Regions from separate parts of the Vagococcus carniphilus genome, predicted to be linked through region 2. Evidence: predicted binding sites of a transcription regulator. Region 2 holds the regulator's gene; the other holds the start of a gene.
What was found. The regulator NrdR, encoded in region 2, represses ribonucleotide reductase genes. The targets are predictions, from matches to a motif close to ACACNATATATNGTGT.

Region 1 (7,927 bases), 750 kb from region 2:
AAACAAGTTTTAATTCTTTATGCGTTAACAAACGGTTATTTAGATACTATCCCAGTTTCTGATATTCTTCGTTTTGAAGGTGAATTATTTGAATACGTAGGAAACAACTATCCTGCTATTTTTGATACAATTAAAAATACTAAGAATTTACCTAATCCAGAAGACATCAATAAAGCAATTGATGAATTTAAAGAGATTTTTAGTTCTAGTCAGTTTTCAGTAGCAGACGAATTAACACAATCCTAGAAAGTGGTGATTGAGTATGGGCGGTTCCCTTATAGATATTAAAAAGAGAATAGCTTCAACTAAAAAGACGAGTCAAATTACAAGTGCTATGCAAATGGTAGCAGCTTCCAAATTGACAAAATCTGAACAATCATCTAGACGTTTTCAAGAGTATGCTTCCAAAGTTAGAAGTATTACAACTCATTTAGCATCTTCTCAGTTGCAAGCAATTGAAAATGCGGATTTTTCTAGTTTTGAAGATAACATGGAAATGTACCATAAGTTATTGATTGCTCGTCCAGTAAAAAAAACAGGCTATATTATTATCACTTCAGATAAAGGTTTAGCAGGTGGTTACAACAGCTCGGTTATCAAAAATACGATTGAATTACTTCAAAATGATCATGAAGATCAAAACGAAGTTGTTATCATGTCTATTGGAGGAACTGGTGCAGATTTCTTTAAACATAGAGACATTCCAGTTGCTTATGAATTAAGAGGTCTTAGTGACCATCCAAGCTATAATGAAGTTCGTAAAATTGTAAATTCAGCGATTCAAATGTATAACAATGAAATGTTTGATGAATTGTACGTATGTTACAATCATCATGTTAATACATTATCTTCTGCATTCCGTGCAGAAAAAATGTTACCTATTGAAGATTTGGATTCGAAAGAAGCAACATCTTATGAACAAGATTATATTCTTGAACCTTCTGAAGATGCAATTTTGAATACATTACTGCCCCTATACGCTGAGAGTTTAATCTACGGAGCAGTGTTAGATTCTAAAACTGCTGAGCATGCTGCTCGTATGACAGCGATGAAGAGTGCGACAGAAAACGCAAGTAATATTATTGATGATTTGACAATCTCATTTAACAGAGCTAGACAAGCAGCAATCACAGAAGAAATTACCGAAATTGTCGGTGGAGCAGCAGCTTTAGAAGATTAACGGGGAGGAATTTGGAAAATGAAAATCGGAAAAATAGTCCAAGTAATTGGTCCCGTTGTTGATGTGGCTTTTCCGTTAGATCAATCATTACCAGATATCAATGATGCTTTAGTTGTTTATAAATCAGAAAACAAACAAAAAGTAGTCCTTGAGGTAACAATTGAAATGGGTGATGGCGTTGTTAGAACCATCGCTATGGAATCCACTGATGGATTACAACGTGGAATGGAAGTTCTACATACTGGTTCTGCTATTAGTGTTCCAGTAGGTAGAGAAACTTTAGGACGTGTGTTTAACGTATTAGGAGAACCTATCGACTTAGATGGACCTCTTCCTGAGACAATGGAGAAAAAAGCAATCCATACAGAAGCACCGTCATATGAAAATTTAAGTACAGACTCAGAAGTTCTTCAAACAGGTATCAAAGTTATTGACCTTTTAGCTCCTTATTTAAAAGGTGGTAAAGTTGGTCTGTTTGGTGGTGCCGGAGTTGGTAAAACAGTATTAATCCAAGAGTTGATTAATAATATTGCTCAAGAATTGGGTGGTATTTCTGTATTTGCTGGTGTAGGTGAAAGAACGCGTGAAGGTAATGACCTTTACTATGAGATGAAAGACTCTGGCGTTATTAAGAAAACTGCCATGGTGTTTGGTCAGATGAATGAGCCACCTGGTGCCAGAATGCGTGTTGCGTTAACTGGTTTAACAATGGCTGAGTATTTCCGTGACCAAGAAAAACAAGATGTGTTACTATTTATTGATAATATTTTCCGCTTCACACAAGCAGGTTCAGAAGTTTCTGCCCTTTTAGGACGTATGCCTTCTGCCGTTGGTTACCAACCAACGCTTGCTACTGAAATGGGACAATTACAAGAGCGTATTACATCAACTAAGGATGGTTCGATTACATCTATTCAAGCAATTTATGTTCCAGCCGATGACTATACGGATCCGGCTCCGGCAACAGCATTTGCCCATTTAGATGCAACAACTAACTTAGAAAGACGTTTAGCAGAACAAGGTATTTATCCTGCGGTAGATCCTTTAGCGTCATCTTCTAGTGCCCTAGAGCCTGGTATCGTAGGCGAAGAGCATTATAAAGTGGCAACAGAGGTTCAACGTCTATTACAACGTTATAAAGAATTACAAGATATTATTGCTATCTTAGGTATGGATGAATTATCTGATGACGAAAAAGTTGTCGTTGGTCGTGCAAGAAGAATTCAATTCTTCTTATCACAAAACTTCCACGTGGCAGAACAGTTTACTGGTCAACCAGGTAGTTATGTGCCACTTCACGAAACGATTAAAGGCTTTAGAGAAATATTAGATGGTAAACACGATAACTTACCCGAAGAAGCTTTCAGAAGTGTTGGCCGTATCGAAGAAGCAATTGAAAAAGCTGAGAAATTAGGATATTAAGAAGGAGGTAATTAAAAATGAGTTCCTTCACAGTTGATATCGTAACGCCAGATGGTGTCATTTATCATCATCAAGCTAAATTTTTAGTAGCGAGTACTCAAGCAGGTTCCCTAGGGGTTTTACCAAATCACTCACCACTTATATCTCCTTTAAATATCGATGCAGTCCGCATTGATTTAACTGAAGAAGATGGTGGTAGTTCAGATTGGGTTGCCGTTAATGGAGGAATTATCGAGATTCGAGATAACGTTGTATCAGTTCTTGCCAATAGTGCAGAAACTGAGCATAACATTGATGTCTCTCGTGCTGAAGAAGCTAAAGAAAGAGCCGAGGCTAAAATTCAAAAAGCTAAAGAAACAAAAGATCATGATATCGATTTAGGTCGTGCTGAAATTGCTTTAGTGCGTGCCGTTAACCGATTAAACGTAGCTAATAAAAGAGGAAGAAACTAATCTTTCAAATTTTTTATTCGTTAATATGATTCTATTAAAAGATCTAGAGGACAAATTGTTTTCTAGATCTTTTTTTGTTGTGCATAAAAATAAAGAAAATTCAACCCTTGATTTAACTATATATAGTGTTAAAATAATTAAAGAATACTATATATGGTGTTCTTATGATTTTGTTGATGGGGGAATAAGAATGTTAAATTTAAAATATATTCAAAAAATAAATCAAGATATAAAACAATTTAAAGAGGTGTTTCCTGTAACAGAGGAAATGCATATCGAATTTGAAGGCATTTCAAGATTAGTCATGTTAGACCGTTATTCTTTTAAAGATATTTATAATGAAACGCTCTCAAAAAATGATTTAGTCGTTTTAACAGTAAAAGAAGACCCAAATTATCCTGTTAGAGGTTTAGGAATTGTTCAATCGATGACAGATAATGAAGTCTTAATCAAAGTAGAAGATCAATATAAAGAACAGTTGCCAGGAGAACAGGCAAAAGAAACTGGCTTGATTTCAAAGAGAAAAGAAGAAATTGAGAAACCACTTGAGTTATTTTATGAGCAAATAGCAAAACGTGTGGCAAAGGGAATGGCTGATCAAGAAAAAGAAGAAAAACGAGTGATTTATTTTGAACGTTTTTATCATCAGTTATTAAGTCAACAATTAATACCTGCTGGACGTGTTTTATACGGTGCAGGAACTAATTCGAATGTCACCTACTTCAATTGTTTTGTTATGCCATTTATTCATGATTCAAGAGATGGGCTAGCTAAACATAGACAAGAAGTTATGGAAATTATGAGTCGCGGTGGAGGAGTGGGAACCAATGGATCTACTCTAAGACCTAGATCAGCAATTGTTCATGGCGTTAATGGTAAGTCATCAGGTGCAGTATCTTGGTTAAATGATTTAGCTAACTTGACTCATTTGGTTGAACAAGGTGGTAGTCGTCGTGGTGCTCAAATGATTATGTTAGCTGATTGGCATCCTGATGTTTTTGAGTTTGTTATATCAAAAATTCAAAATCAAAATGTTTTACGTCATTTGATTGCAACTTCTTCAAGTCAGTATATTAAATCACTAGCAGAAGAAAAACTTGATTTTAAACCACTAGTGGAAGATGAAAGACTAGCTTTAGAGAAATTAGTTGAATCTGAAGAATTATTAAAATTAAGTCAAAATAATTTTGTGACTGAAGCAAAGCAAAAATTAAAAGATAATGGAACTTATGATATTAAAGAAAAAGAATTTTTAACAGGTGCGAATATTTCTATTTGTTTAACTCGTGAATTTATGAGTGCAGTAGAAAGAGATGCTCTTTATGATTTGAAATTTCCAGATGTCGAAAACTATAATGCAGAAGAAATGGCTGATTATGATGAGAATTGGTCAACTATTGGAGATGTTCGAAAATGGGAAGAATCAGGTCGGAAAGTAAAAGTTTATCGAACCATTAAAGCTCGTGAATTATGGGAATTAATTACTTTTTGTGCAACATATTCTGCAGAACCAGGTATATTCTTTATTGATAACGCAAATGAAATGACTAATGCAACAGCATATAATCAGACAGTTGTAGCAACTAATCCTTGTGGAGAACAACCTTTAACTCCATATGCAGTTTGTAACTTAGCTGCAATCAACTTAGCTAAGATGGTTGACAAAGAGACGAAAACAATTAAAAAAGATCGTTTAATTGAAGCAGTTAAGACAAGTGTTCGTTTTCAAGATAATGTAATTGATGCTACTCCATACTTCTTGGAACCTAATAAAAAACAAGCCAAAGGGGAAAGAAGAATTGGGCTTGGTGTTATGGGACTAGCAGACATGTTAATTTATTGTGATAAATCATATGGTTCAAAAACTGGAAATCAACTAGTTGAGGAAGTTTTTGAAACAATGGCTGTAGCTGCTTATGAAACATCAATTGAGTTGGCAAAAGAAAAAGGAAGTTTTCCATTTTTAATTGGCAAAACAGAAGAAGAAACAAGAGAATTAAGGGAACAATTTATTGCGACAGGCTATATGAAAAAAATGCCTGAACATATAAAACAAGGAATTTTATCTCACGGTATTCGTAACTCTCATTTGTTAACAGTTGCTCCAACTGGCTCAACTGGAACAATGGTTGGCGTGTCCACAGGATTAGAACCGTATTTTTCATTCTCATACTTTAGAAGTGGACGTTTAGGTAAATTTATTGAAGTAAAAGCAGATATTGTTAAAGAATATCAGAAATATCATGGATCTATGAATGAAGATACATTACCAGACCATTTTGTTTCAGCAATGGATTTATCACCACAAGAGCATGTGGATGTACAATGTACCATTCAAAAATGGGTGGATAGCTCTATTTCAAAAACTGTAAATGCCCCTAGTGGTTATAGTGTCAGACAAGTTGCTGATATTTATGAATCTCTTTATAAAGGAGGGGCTAAAGGTGGTACAGTCTATGTTGATGGTAGCAGAGATTCGCAAGTATTAACTTTAACAGCAGAGGAAAATGACTCTAATAAACTTGTTAACAATGATACCGAGATAGCAACGGTTAATGAAAAGAAACAAACAATTATAGACATTAAAAGTTCTGATACTGAATCCAATCTTTGTCCGTTTTGTCATGAAGGAACAATTGAAGAGATAGGTGGATGCAGTACATGTACTCATTGTAAAATTCAATTAAAATGTGGGTTATAAATCATATTTTAAGCTTAAATAGATAATCTTAAAAAAAACTTTACCTTTTGTTTATTTCTCGTTAAAATGATGAATGAGAAACGAATGAAAGGTGGTTTTTTTTTGTACGGAGTTGATACACTAGTAAGAATTTTTAGTCATTTTGCTTTTATCTATCTAGCTTTCTGGGGATTGCAGTCTCTAAGGTTAGATAACGTTTTCAAAAAAGGACAACAATACTATAAACAAATTAGATTAACGTATGTTTTATTAGCTATTTTAATTGGCTATAATGCTAGTAATTTCTTTATGGAAGTGATGTTTTTAACTCGTGATTTACTTCAAGGAATCTTTTCTTAAAACCTCTATTTTATGAAACCGAGAATAAAAAATACCATTTTGTATAGTGTCATGGTATAATAATTGAGATTTGAAATTAATTCCAGAAATTTTGGAGGGAGAAATTATGGAGTATATTGAAGTTCAAAACGGCAATAAGCTGTCAGGACAAGTAAAAATAGAGGGAGCTAAAAATGCTGTCTTACCAATTTTAGCAGGTGCTTTACTTGCAGATAAAGGTGAAACAACTATTACAAATGCCCCTATCTTATCAGATGTATTTATGATGAATAATGTTATTAAATATTTAAATACAGATATTGACTTTAATCAAGAAAATAATACTATTAAAATTAACGCAACAAGAGAATTAGAAGTAGAAGCACCATTTGAATATGTTAGTCAAATGAGAGCCTCAATCGTGGTTATGGGACCACTTTTAGCAAGAACTGGACATGCTAAAGTAGCTATGCCAGGAGGTTGTGCTATTGGTAAACGTCCAATTGACTTACATTTAAAAGGATTCCAAGCATTAGGTGCAACGATTACGCAAACAAATGGTTATATTGAAGCAAAAGCTGATGAATTAAAAGGTGCTAGAATTTATTTGGATTTTCCAAGTGTTGGAGCAACTCAAAATATCATGATGGCAGCAGTTAAAGCAAAAGGAACAACAGTCATTGAAAATGTGGCTAGAGAACCTGAAATTGTTGATTTAGCTATTTACCTTAATAAAATGGGAGCTAAAATTACAGGTGCCGGAACTGAAATGATTCGAATTGAGGGCGTTACTTCTTTAACAGGAACAGAACATGCTGTCGTACAAGATAGAATTGAAGCTGGTACATTTATGGTAGCTGCTGCTGTTACTGGTGGTAATGTTCTTATTAAAGAAGGACTGATGGAGCATAACCGTCCATTAATTTCTAAATTATTAGAAATGGGTGTATCAGTAACAGAAGAAGCGGAAGGAATTCGCGTCATTGGTCCGGATGTGCTTTTACCAACAGACGTAACAACATTACCTCATCCAGGGTTCCCAACTGATATGCAAGCTCAAATGAGTGTTTTAATGACATTAGCAAGTGGTTCAAGTGTCCTTTCAGAGACTGTTTTTGAAAATAGATTCCAACACTTAGAAGAAATGAAACGTATGGGTGCTAAGTTTAGAGTATCAGGTAATGTTGCCTATATTGATGGTGTTTTAGGATTACAAGGAGCTGAAGTGTCAGCAACTGACCTTCGTGCGGCGGCTGCGCTAATTATTGCAGGATTAGTAGCAGAAGGAATAACAAGAGTACATCATTTAGAATATTTAGATCGTGGGTATTATAAATTCCATAAGAAACTTCAAGCATTAGGAGCTAACGTGGAACGAATTAATACTAACGAAAATACAAAAGCAACTGCTGATAAACAAGCAGTTAAATAAGTAATCAAGTTAGGAGCAGTTAAATGAGTTCAATAACAAAACGAGTTATATCGCAAGTAGTTCTTGTATTATTGGCAATTGTACTCTTAGCCGTTCTGTTTTTTACTGGTATTTTTATAGGTTACGTGTTTTTAGGTAAGGGGCAAAGTTCTGATGCTTTTAATCCTGACACATGGAATCATATCTTAGATTTTCTAAAATAAAATGAATAAAATGTTAAGATTGGCTATTTTAAGTCAATCTTTTTTAGATAAAGAAAAAGGTGGAAAACCATTTTATGTTAAAAAAAATATTTATTGCACCTGTTCGTTTTTATCAACGATTTATTTCTCCTTTGTTTCCAAGAAGTTGTCGTTATCATCCAACTTGTTCTCAGTATATGATAGATGCAATAAACTATCACGGAGCTATTAAGGGCTTTA
Region 2 (7,927 bases):
AATATCATCTCTGACCCAGCTACTCATGGAATCAGCCCCAATATCATCAATCATTAAGATTGGAGCTCGTTTTACAGCCTCTAACTTCTCTCCAACTGTATCTTTTTGAATGGATTGTTTCATCTCAACAGCAAATGTTGGGAAATGAACTAAAGTTGTTTGAAATCCTTTTTCAGCTAACGTATTGGCAATCGCTCCAAGTAAGTAAGTTTTCCCAACTCCAAATGTGCCTTGAAGATAAAGACCTTGATGGAACCCCTTAGGATTATCTTCAAACTCATCAATAAATTTGACAGCTTCTTGAAAAGCTTCAATTCGTTCTGTTGTTAGTTCTAATTTATCTAGTCTTGCCTCTCTAATATCTTTAGGCATGTCCATTGCTTTAACTCGGTTTCTGATAATAGCTTGTTCTTGCTTTTGAATTAAGTTCTCAGTTGGAACATAAGTGACGTCAATGTAGTGAAAGTTCATAAACAAACGAGGTTCATATCCTGGTGCAATCATGGAAGCATCTTTTAACTCATATTTTTTCTTTTCTTGGACAAATTCATAAAGTTTCGCATAACTTTTCACAATATCATCATCAGTTAATTGCTCACGATGTTCAGTGATAAATTCTTGTACATCTTTATCTTGCATCACTTCTTCCATAAGCTTATCTAATTTACTTGTTAAGTTCTTTGACTTTAATGTTCTATCTAAGCCCTTGCCAATATTTTCCATTACTTCTCACCTTCTTTAGGTTTGTTTGTTAGCTTATTAAGCTGTTCAGCAAAGAAAGCTTCTTCTTCTTTTGAAAGTCTTGTTTCTTTTCTGTTTGATTCATCCTTTGCCCATTCAGGAAGTGTTTCTTTTCTATTATTGCTTCTATTACTATAAGTATTATTTTTTGTTTTATTCTTAGGCTTTTCACGCTCTTTTTGAAGTTCTTTTACTTGCGTTAAAGCATCTTCTGGCGAAAAAATCTTTTTTTGAGCCCAATCGTTAGCAATTGTCATCATCATATTTTGGTTGATTGAAGCTTTATTTTGAACAACTAGTGTGTAATGGATCAACACATTTAAAACAGAATCCGGTAAATTAGATTGTGTTTTTAGCTTTTCAATCGTCCATCTCTCATTATCACTGACAAAGCCACCTTTTTGCGTCTTTATCGCCTTTAAAAAGATTAAAGGAGGTGTAGTATCACAAGCTATGATTACCTCAATCTCAGCATCAGAAAAACCTGTTAAACGTAAAGTATTTTTTCTTAATTGGTCTTTTTCTGTCTCTGTTAATCTAAGTTCTGACTTATTTTGAATGGCTGCTGTTGATTGTTCTTGTTTCTTTCGACTATGATAACCCTTATAAATTAATTGCTTGAAGTCTTTTTCAATAACTCGATTAGTCACATAATCTACTGATTGTTTCACGTAATCAAACATCTCAAGTTCATTGATTCCATATAATTGATGAAATAGCTCAATAGTACGTTTTAGTTCTTTTTCTATTTGTTCTTCATCGATGTGTAAATTTTCGATTAAGCTATTAAAGAAAATCCAATCAAAGCTCTTAGTTACTAATGGAATCTTTTCGTTTTCTTTTTTTAACGTTACATTTTGTTTAATCTCTTCTAATTCATTTTCATGACTTGCTAAGTGTGTTGAATTGAAATTAAACACATCTACAAAAGTTTTTGTCACCTCGAGATAATCTTCCATATCTCTTCTTTTAAAGTTAAAGTATTCACTTAATGATTCTACTTCTTTGAATCCTAATTTTTCAATTAATAATAAAGATAAAATATCATCATGCAGAAAAACACTTGGTTCAAGTGGTTGTTGTATTTCATAAATAAAGTGATTTTCTTGATCTAACTTTTTGACAAATGACTTTAACAAACCTACTGCTTCTAATTTTTCTCTTGCAGCATAAAAACTTGGTATCCCAATATTTAGCTGATTAAGCAAGACACTATGCATTTGAGTCTCTTTTTTAGAGCTAATTTTTTCCATAATAAGTAATGTATTTAAAAGCCCTATAGCATCGGTACCGACAATCGGTTGATACAACATATTTAGCACCATATAATCCATTTCTGAAATATATTGTGTTTTAATGACTGAAAATTTATCTTTCGGTTTTAAATGCTCCCATGCTTCACTCAAAGGTACCGCTCACTTTCTTATTCTCTGTTTTCTTTATCAATAACTTCTTGTAATTCTTCCAAGAAAACACTCATATCTTTAAATTGACGATAAACACTGGCAAACCGGATATAAGCAATTTCATCTAGGTTAACTAAATCTTCCATAACAAATTCACCAATCATTGTCGTAGATACTTCATTTTCTCCTAATGCTCTGATTCTATTTTCTACATTGTCAACAATTTGTTCCATCTTTTCCATTGGAACTGGTCGTTTTTCTGCAGAACGAACAAGACCTCTTAATACCTTATCTCGATTAAATTCTTCTCTTGCTCCATTTTTCTTAACGACTAAAAGAGGGGTTACTTCTACTCTTTCAAATGTTGTAAATCTAAATCCACAGTCTTCACATTCTCTTCTTCTTCTGATAGCTCTTCCATCATCAGCAGGTCGACTATCCACTACTCTGGAACCATTAAAATGACATTTTGGACATTGCATCTGCTTCACCTCATCTATTTTTACAGTATTTACTGAAAATCATTTCATTAATAGAGATATTATAACATGTAATAAGGAGAAAGGTATAGTCTGATTACTGTTTAGCCAAAAACAAAGAGACCAGGCGTACAAATCCTTGTCTCTTTTTAATCAGCTTAAATTTTTAAATCGGCCACTTCATCTGTTTAGTGTAAACAAACAGAAAATGGTCCATAATCAAAATAGTAAAATCTAGTTTAATTTGAAAATCTAGTTTCTTTAAAAATATCTAACCATCTATCAACTTGTAACTTAGTATTTTCGATTGTTCCTTCATTATCAATGATAACATCTGATAAAAGAGCTTTATCAACGATTGGCATTTGACTATTAATTCTTGCTAACGCTTGCTCTTCAGAAATATTATCTCTTAGCGTAAGCCTTGATAATTGTGTTTTTTGACTAACGAAAACAGTCATTATTTCATCACATTTTGATTCATAACTTGCCTCAAATAAAAGAGGAATATCCATTATGATCAGCTCATGATGTTCTCTTTTTAGTCTTTCAAGTTCTTCATCCATTTTCAATTCAATTTCTTGTCGTAGAATATTATCTAAAATTTCTCTTTCCTTATCATCATTAAAGATAATTTCTCCTAATTTTTTCCGATCCAACTCTCGTTCTTCTGTCAAAATTGATGAACCAAAGTGAGCGATAATCTTAGACAAACCTGGAGTTCGAGGTTTTACCACTTCCCTAGCAATAGCGTCTGCATCAACTACTGGAATACCTTTTTCTTTAAAACATTGACTCACTGCACTTTTTCCAGATGAAATGCCACCTGTTAAACCCAAAATAAAACACATAATACTTATCCTTTCCTAACTCTATAAATTTGACACATTGGACAATAATGAGTTCCTCGCTGAGCTACTTTCTTTTTCAATATCTCATGACCACACCTAGGACAACTTTCTCCATTTTGACCATAAACAAGAAGTGATACTTGAAAATTACCAGCATCCCCTAATGCATTCTTATATGATCTAATCGTCGTCCCACCAGCTTCTACTGCTTCTCCTAACACATTAATAATTGCTTGATGAAGTCGTTTGACCTCTTCCTTAGTTAACGTATTACCTTCTTGTTCAGGGTGAATCTCAGCTCTAAATAATGCCTCGTCCACATAAATATTTCCAAGACCTGTTACTAGAGTTTGATCTAGTAACAAAGGTTTAATTGCTTTTTTTCGTTTTTTTAATTGTTCTTCAAAATCATCTAATAAAAATAGTTCTTTTACAGGTTCAGGTCCAAGTTTTTTTAAACCTTTATACTCATGAGCTGTATCTTTTTCCAACAAGACAAATCTCCCAAATTTCCTCACATCTAAATAACGAAGTTCAGTGCCATCATTAAATTTAAAAATTACATGGGTATGTTTCATGATTGGATCACTTTGCTGATGGTATTCAAACTTACCTTCCATTCTCAAATGACTAATCATATCAAAGTGAGTTAGTTTAAAAATTAGGTACTTGCCACGTCGTTCTATTTCTTCTATGGTTTCTCCCATTAGATTAAGTTTAAACTCATCTATGTTTGAATGGTCAATAATTCGAGGCCAAAAGACTTCTACTTTAACTATTTTTTTCTTTCGAACAAGATTTTCTAACCCTTTTCTTACTGTTTCTACTTCTGGTAATTCTGGCATAACAAAACTCCTTATACTAAACGAATTTGATTAGTAAATTCATTATTATTTGGCTTCATACCAAGTATTTCCAACACTGCTATCTGCTTTTAAAGGTACACTTAATTGAACAGCGTTTTCCATTGTTTCTTCTACAATTTGTTGTAAACGTGGAATTTCTGATTTAGGAGCTTCAAAAACTAACTCATCATGCACTTGAAGAAGCATTGTTGCTTCCATTTTTTCATCTTTTAGTTTTTGATCAATTTGAATCATAGCAATTTTTAGAATATCAGCCGCACTACCTTGGATAGGTGTATTAATAGCTGTTCTTTCTGCAAAGCTTCTGATGTTAAAGTTTCTAGCATTAATATCAGGTAAGTATCTTCTTCTATGATAAAGAGTCTCTACATAACCTTTATCTTTAGCTTCTCTAACTACTTGTTCCATATAATCTTTAACGCCTGGATATTTTTCAAAGTAAGTATCAATAAATGTTTGAGCGTCTTGACGAGAAATACCTAGGTTCTGAGATAAACCATAATCACTTATACCATAAACAATTCCAAAGTTCACCGCTTTTGCTTGGCGTCTTAAATTACCATCTACATCTTCTTCCTTTTCAACACCAAATACCCTCATTGCTGTACTGGCATGAATATCTTGACCTTCAATAAAGGCTGCTTTTAAATGTTCGTCATCTGAAATGTGAGCTAAGACTCTTAACTCAATTTGCGAATAGTCAGAAGAGAATAATTGCCAATCTGCATTTCTAGGAACAAAGGCTTCTCTTATTTTTCGACCTTCTTCTAATCTAATTGGAATATTTTGCAGATTAGGATCAACTGAACTTAATCGTCCTGTCTGCGTCAATGTTTGAACGTATCTTGTATGAATTTTATTATCTTCAAAAATAACTTTTAGTAAGCCTTCAACATACGTTGATTGTATTTTAGCAATTTGACGATAAGTTAAAATATCATCAATAATAGGATTTTCACCTTGTAGTTTTTCTAAAACATCAACAGCAGTAGAATAACCTGTTTTAGTTTTCTTGATAACAGGTAAGCCCATTTTTTCAAAAAGGATAACACCTAATTGTTTTGGTGAATTTAAGTTAAATTCTTCTCCTGCAGCTTCGTATACTTTTTGCTCTATTTCGTTTAATCTTTTAGCAAATTCACCTTTCATCTCTTGTAAGCGACTTGCGTTAACTGTAATTCCTTCAATCTCCATCTCGCCTAAAATATGGGCTAATGGCAATTCTATCTCATTAAATAAATCAAGTTGATTTTTACTTTCCAACTCTTCCATTAATGGTTCGTATAAGAAATCAATAGCATGAATCTTCCTTGCTAAATGCTCAAACATCTCTGATTCATTTTCAGGTAACCCTTTTTTAGCTCCCTTACCATAAACAGCCTCATCTCGGTCAACATCATAATAATTAAATTTTTGCGCAATTTCAGCAATATCTTCGCTATTATTAGTTGAATCAATTAGATAAGAAGCTAACAGTGTATCAAATTTTACACCTTTTAAGCTTAAACCAAAGCGATTTAAAGCAACTTCAGTACGTTTTGTATCAAATACTTTTTTAGTCATATCTTCATTTTTAAGCCACTCAATAAATAATGGTTCTTCAAATAAATCAAGATTAGTTGATACATAGCAATTTTCAGCATTTCCAAATGCAAAACCAACAACCTCAGACGTGTGATAGTTCTCATCTAGCATCTCTACATAAAGTGATAAATCAGTTTGGAACATCTCTTTTGTTAAAGAATCAATGACTTCATAATGAATTTCTTTTTTGTCTTCATTATCAGCAGTCACTAAACTTGAATCCAATTTATTTAAAAATGAATTAAAATCCATTTCCTTATAAAAAGGAACTAAGACATCAAGATTTTTTCCATCAAAACCTAATTCATCCACCTTAATATCAATTGGTGCATCAATATTAATAGTTGCTAATTTTTTACTCATTAACGCTATTTCTTTTTCATTAATAAGATTTTCTTTCATTTTACTTTTTTTCATTGAATCTATATTTTCATAGACGCCTTCTACCGTATCATACTCTTTTAATAATTTAATAGCTGTTTTTTCACCAATCTTAGTCACTCCAGGAATATTGTCAGACTGGTCTCCTGCTAGTCCCTTCATATCAATTATCTGATTTGGAACTAATCCATATTTTTCCATAATATGCTCTGGTGTATAAGATTCAATTTCACTAACACCTTTAACGGTAACATCAACACGGATATTGTCAGAAGCTAATTGAGTTAAATCTTTATCTCCAGATAAAACAACTACATCAAATTTTTCTTTATCAGCTTGAGTTGCTAATGTGCCAATAATATCATCTGCTTCATAATTTTCTAGTTCATAATGCTTCATTCCTAAACCTTCAATTAAATCTCTTAAATAAGGCATTTGCTCTTTAAATTCACTTGGTGTTTTTGCTCTTCCTGCTTTATAATCTTCGTAAAAAGAATGTCTAAAAGTTGTTTTTCCTGCATCAAAAGCAACTAACACATGAGTTGGCTTTTCTCTTTCTAAAACATTTTCCAACATATTATGTACTGCATATAAGGCATTCGTATGTAAACCACTTTGATTTTTAAAACGCTCCAAAGATTGATACAATGCAAAGAAACCTCTAAAAGCAATACTATTTCCATCAATTAATAATAATTTATTTTTTGCCATACTGACACTCCATTCCCGTACTATTCTCAACCATTCTATCAAAAATCATACCACTTTGCGAAAAGAAATCACTCAAACAAAAAAGATTCTCCTAGATTTCCTAGAAGAACCTTCTTAAATACTTATTAGTCTCTACCAAAAATTCTTAATAGTGATAAGAACAAGTTCACTAAATCAAGATATAATGTCATCGCACAATAAATGGCTAAGTTTGAACCTGCTTGATCGCCCATTTCTTGGTAGTATAATTTGATTTTTTGATTGTCCCAAGCAGTTAATCCTGCAAAAACAACAACCATAGCAAGAGAAATCGCAAAATCTACTGCTGAACTTTTAAGAACAAATAGGTTTAACACAATTGCAATCAAAGCTCCAATTAAAAAGCTATACATTGCGTGTCCCATTGCGCTTAAATCTTTTTTAATAAATACACCAACTAGTGACATGCCGATAAACATTCCTGCTGCCGTCACAAAGGCTAATGTTACATCTGTCGCATCATACATAAAAACTGTTGCTGAGATAGTTACACCTGTTAAAATTGTATAAGCAATGTAACCTAAAAGTGATTTACCAGAATTACTAAAAGCATTTTTACCTAAATAAATCACTAAACCAATTTGAACTCCCCACATTAAGAAGAAATTCAATCGACCACCATAAACAAAGCCTAAAACTTCATTTGGGAAAACATTAATTACCAAGAAAGATGTTATAGCACTTAGTAAAATACCTAAACCAAGATATCCATACACCTTACTATAAAATTTAGAAATACCTGTTGCTTTTTCAACGTTATGATTATTGTCCATCATCATCAATCACGTCCTTTTCAGTTATTTGTTTAATCTTAGTTGGTTTTACCATTACGACCGCGTCTAACACTCTGACTTCTTCATAATTTTGAG

Region 1: H9L18_RS05195 (vitamin B12-dependent ribonucleotide reductase) is a predicted target of NrdR. The motif match lies at 3,199-3,214, and genes of this name have one in related genera.

Annotation. Positions count from the first base shown of each region.
Region 1 covers NZ_CP060720.1:1,035,636-1,043,562, forward strand. The annotation lists gene atpA (F0F1 ATP synthase subunit alpha) at 1-246, shown strand, start outside; gene H9L18_RS05180 (F0F1 ATP synthase subunit gamma) at 263-1,180, shown strand; gene atpD (F0F1 ATP synthase subunit beta) at 1,199-2,602, shown strand; gene H9L18_RS05190 (F0F1 ATP synthase subunit epsilon) at 2,620-3,054, shown strand; gene H9L18_RS05195 (vitamin B12-dependent ribonucleotide reductase) at 3,245-5,755, shown strand; gene H9L18_RS05200 (DUF1146 family protein) at 5,858-6,094, shown strand; gene murA (UDP-N-acetylglucosamine 1-carboxyvinyltransferase) at 6,201-7,505, shown strand; gene H9L18_RS05210 (DNA-directed RNA polymerase subunit beta) at 7,529-7,708, shown strand; gene yidD (membrane protein insertion efficiency factor YidD) at 7,783-7,927, shown strand, end outside.
Region 2 covers NZ_CP060720.1:1,785,277-1,793,203, forward strand. The annotation lists gene dnaI (primosomal protein DnaI) at 1-723, opposite strand, end outside; gene H9L18_RS08750 (replication initiation and membrane attachment family protein) at 723-2,147, opposite strand; gene nrdR (transcriptional regulator NrdR) at 2,165-2,629, opposite strand; gene coaE (dephospho-CoA kinase) at 2,866-3,477, opposite strand; gene mutM (DNA-formamidopyrimidine glycosylase) at 3,483-4,322, opposite strand; gene polA (DNA polymerase I) at 4,368-7,019, opposite strand; gene H9L18_RS08775 (Bax inhibitor-1/YccA family protein) at 7,145-7,837, opposite strand; gene H9L18_RS08780 (MaoC family dehydratase) at 7,821-7,927, opposite strand, start outside.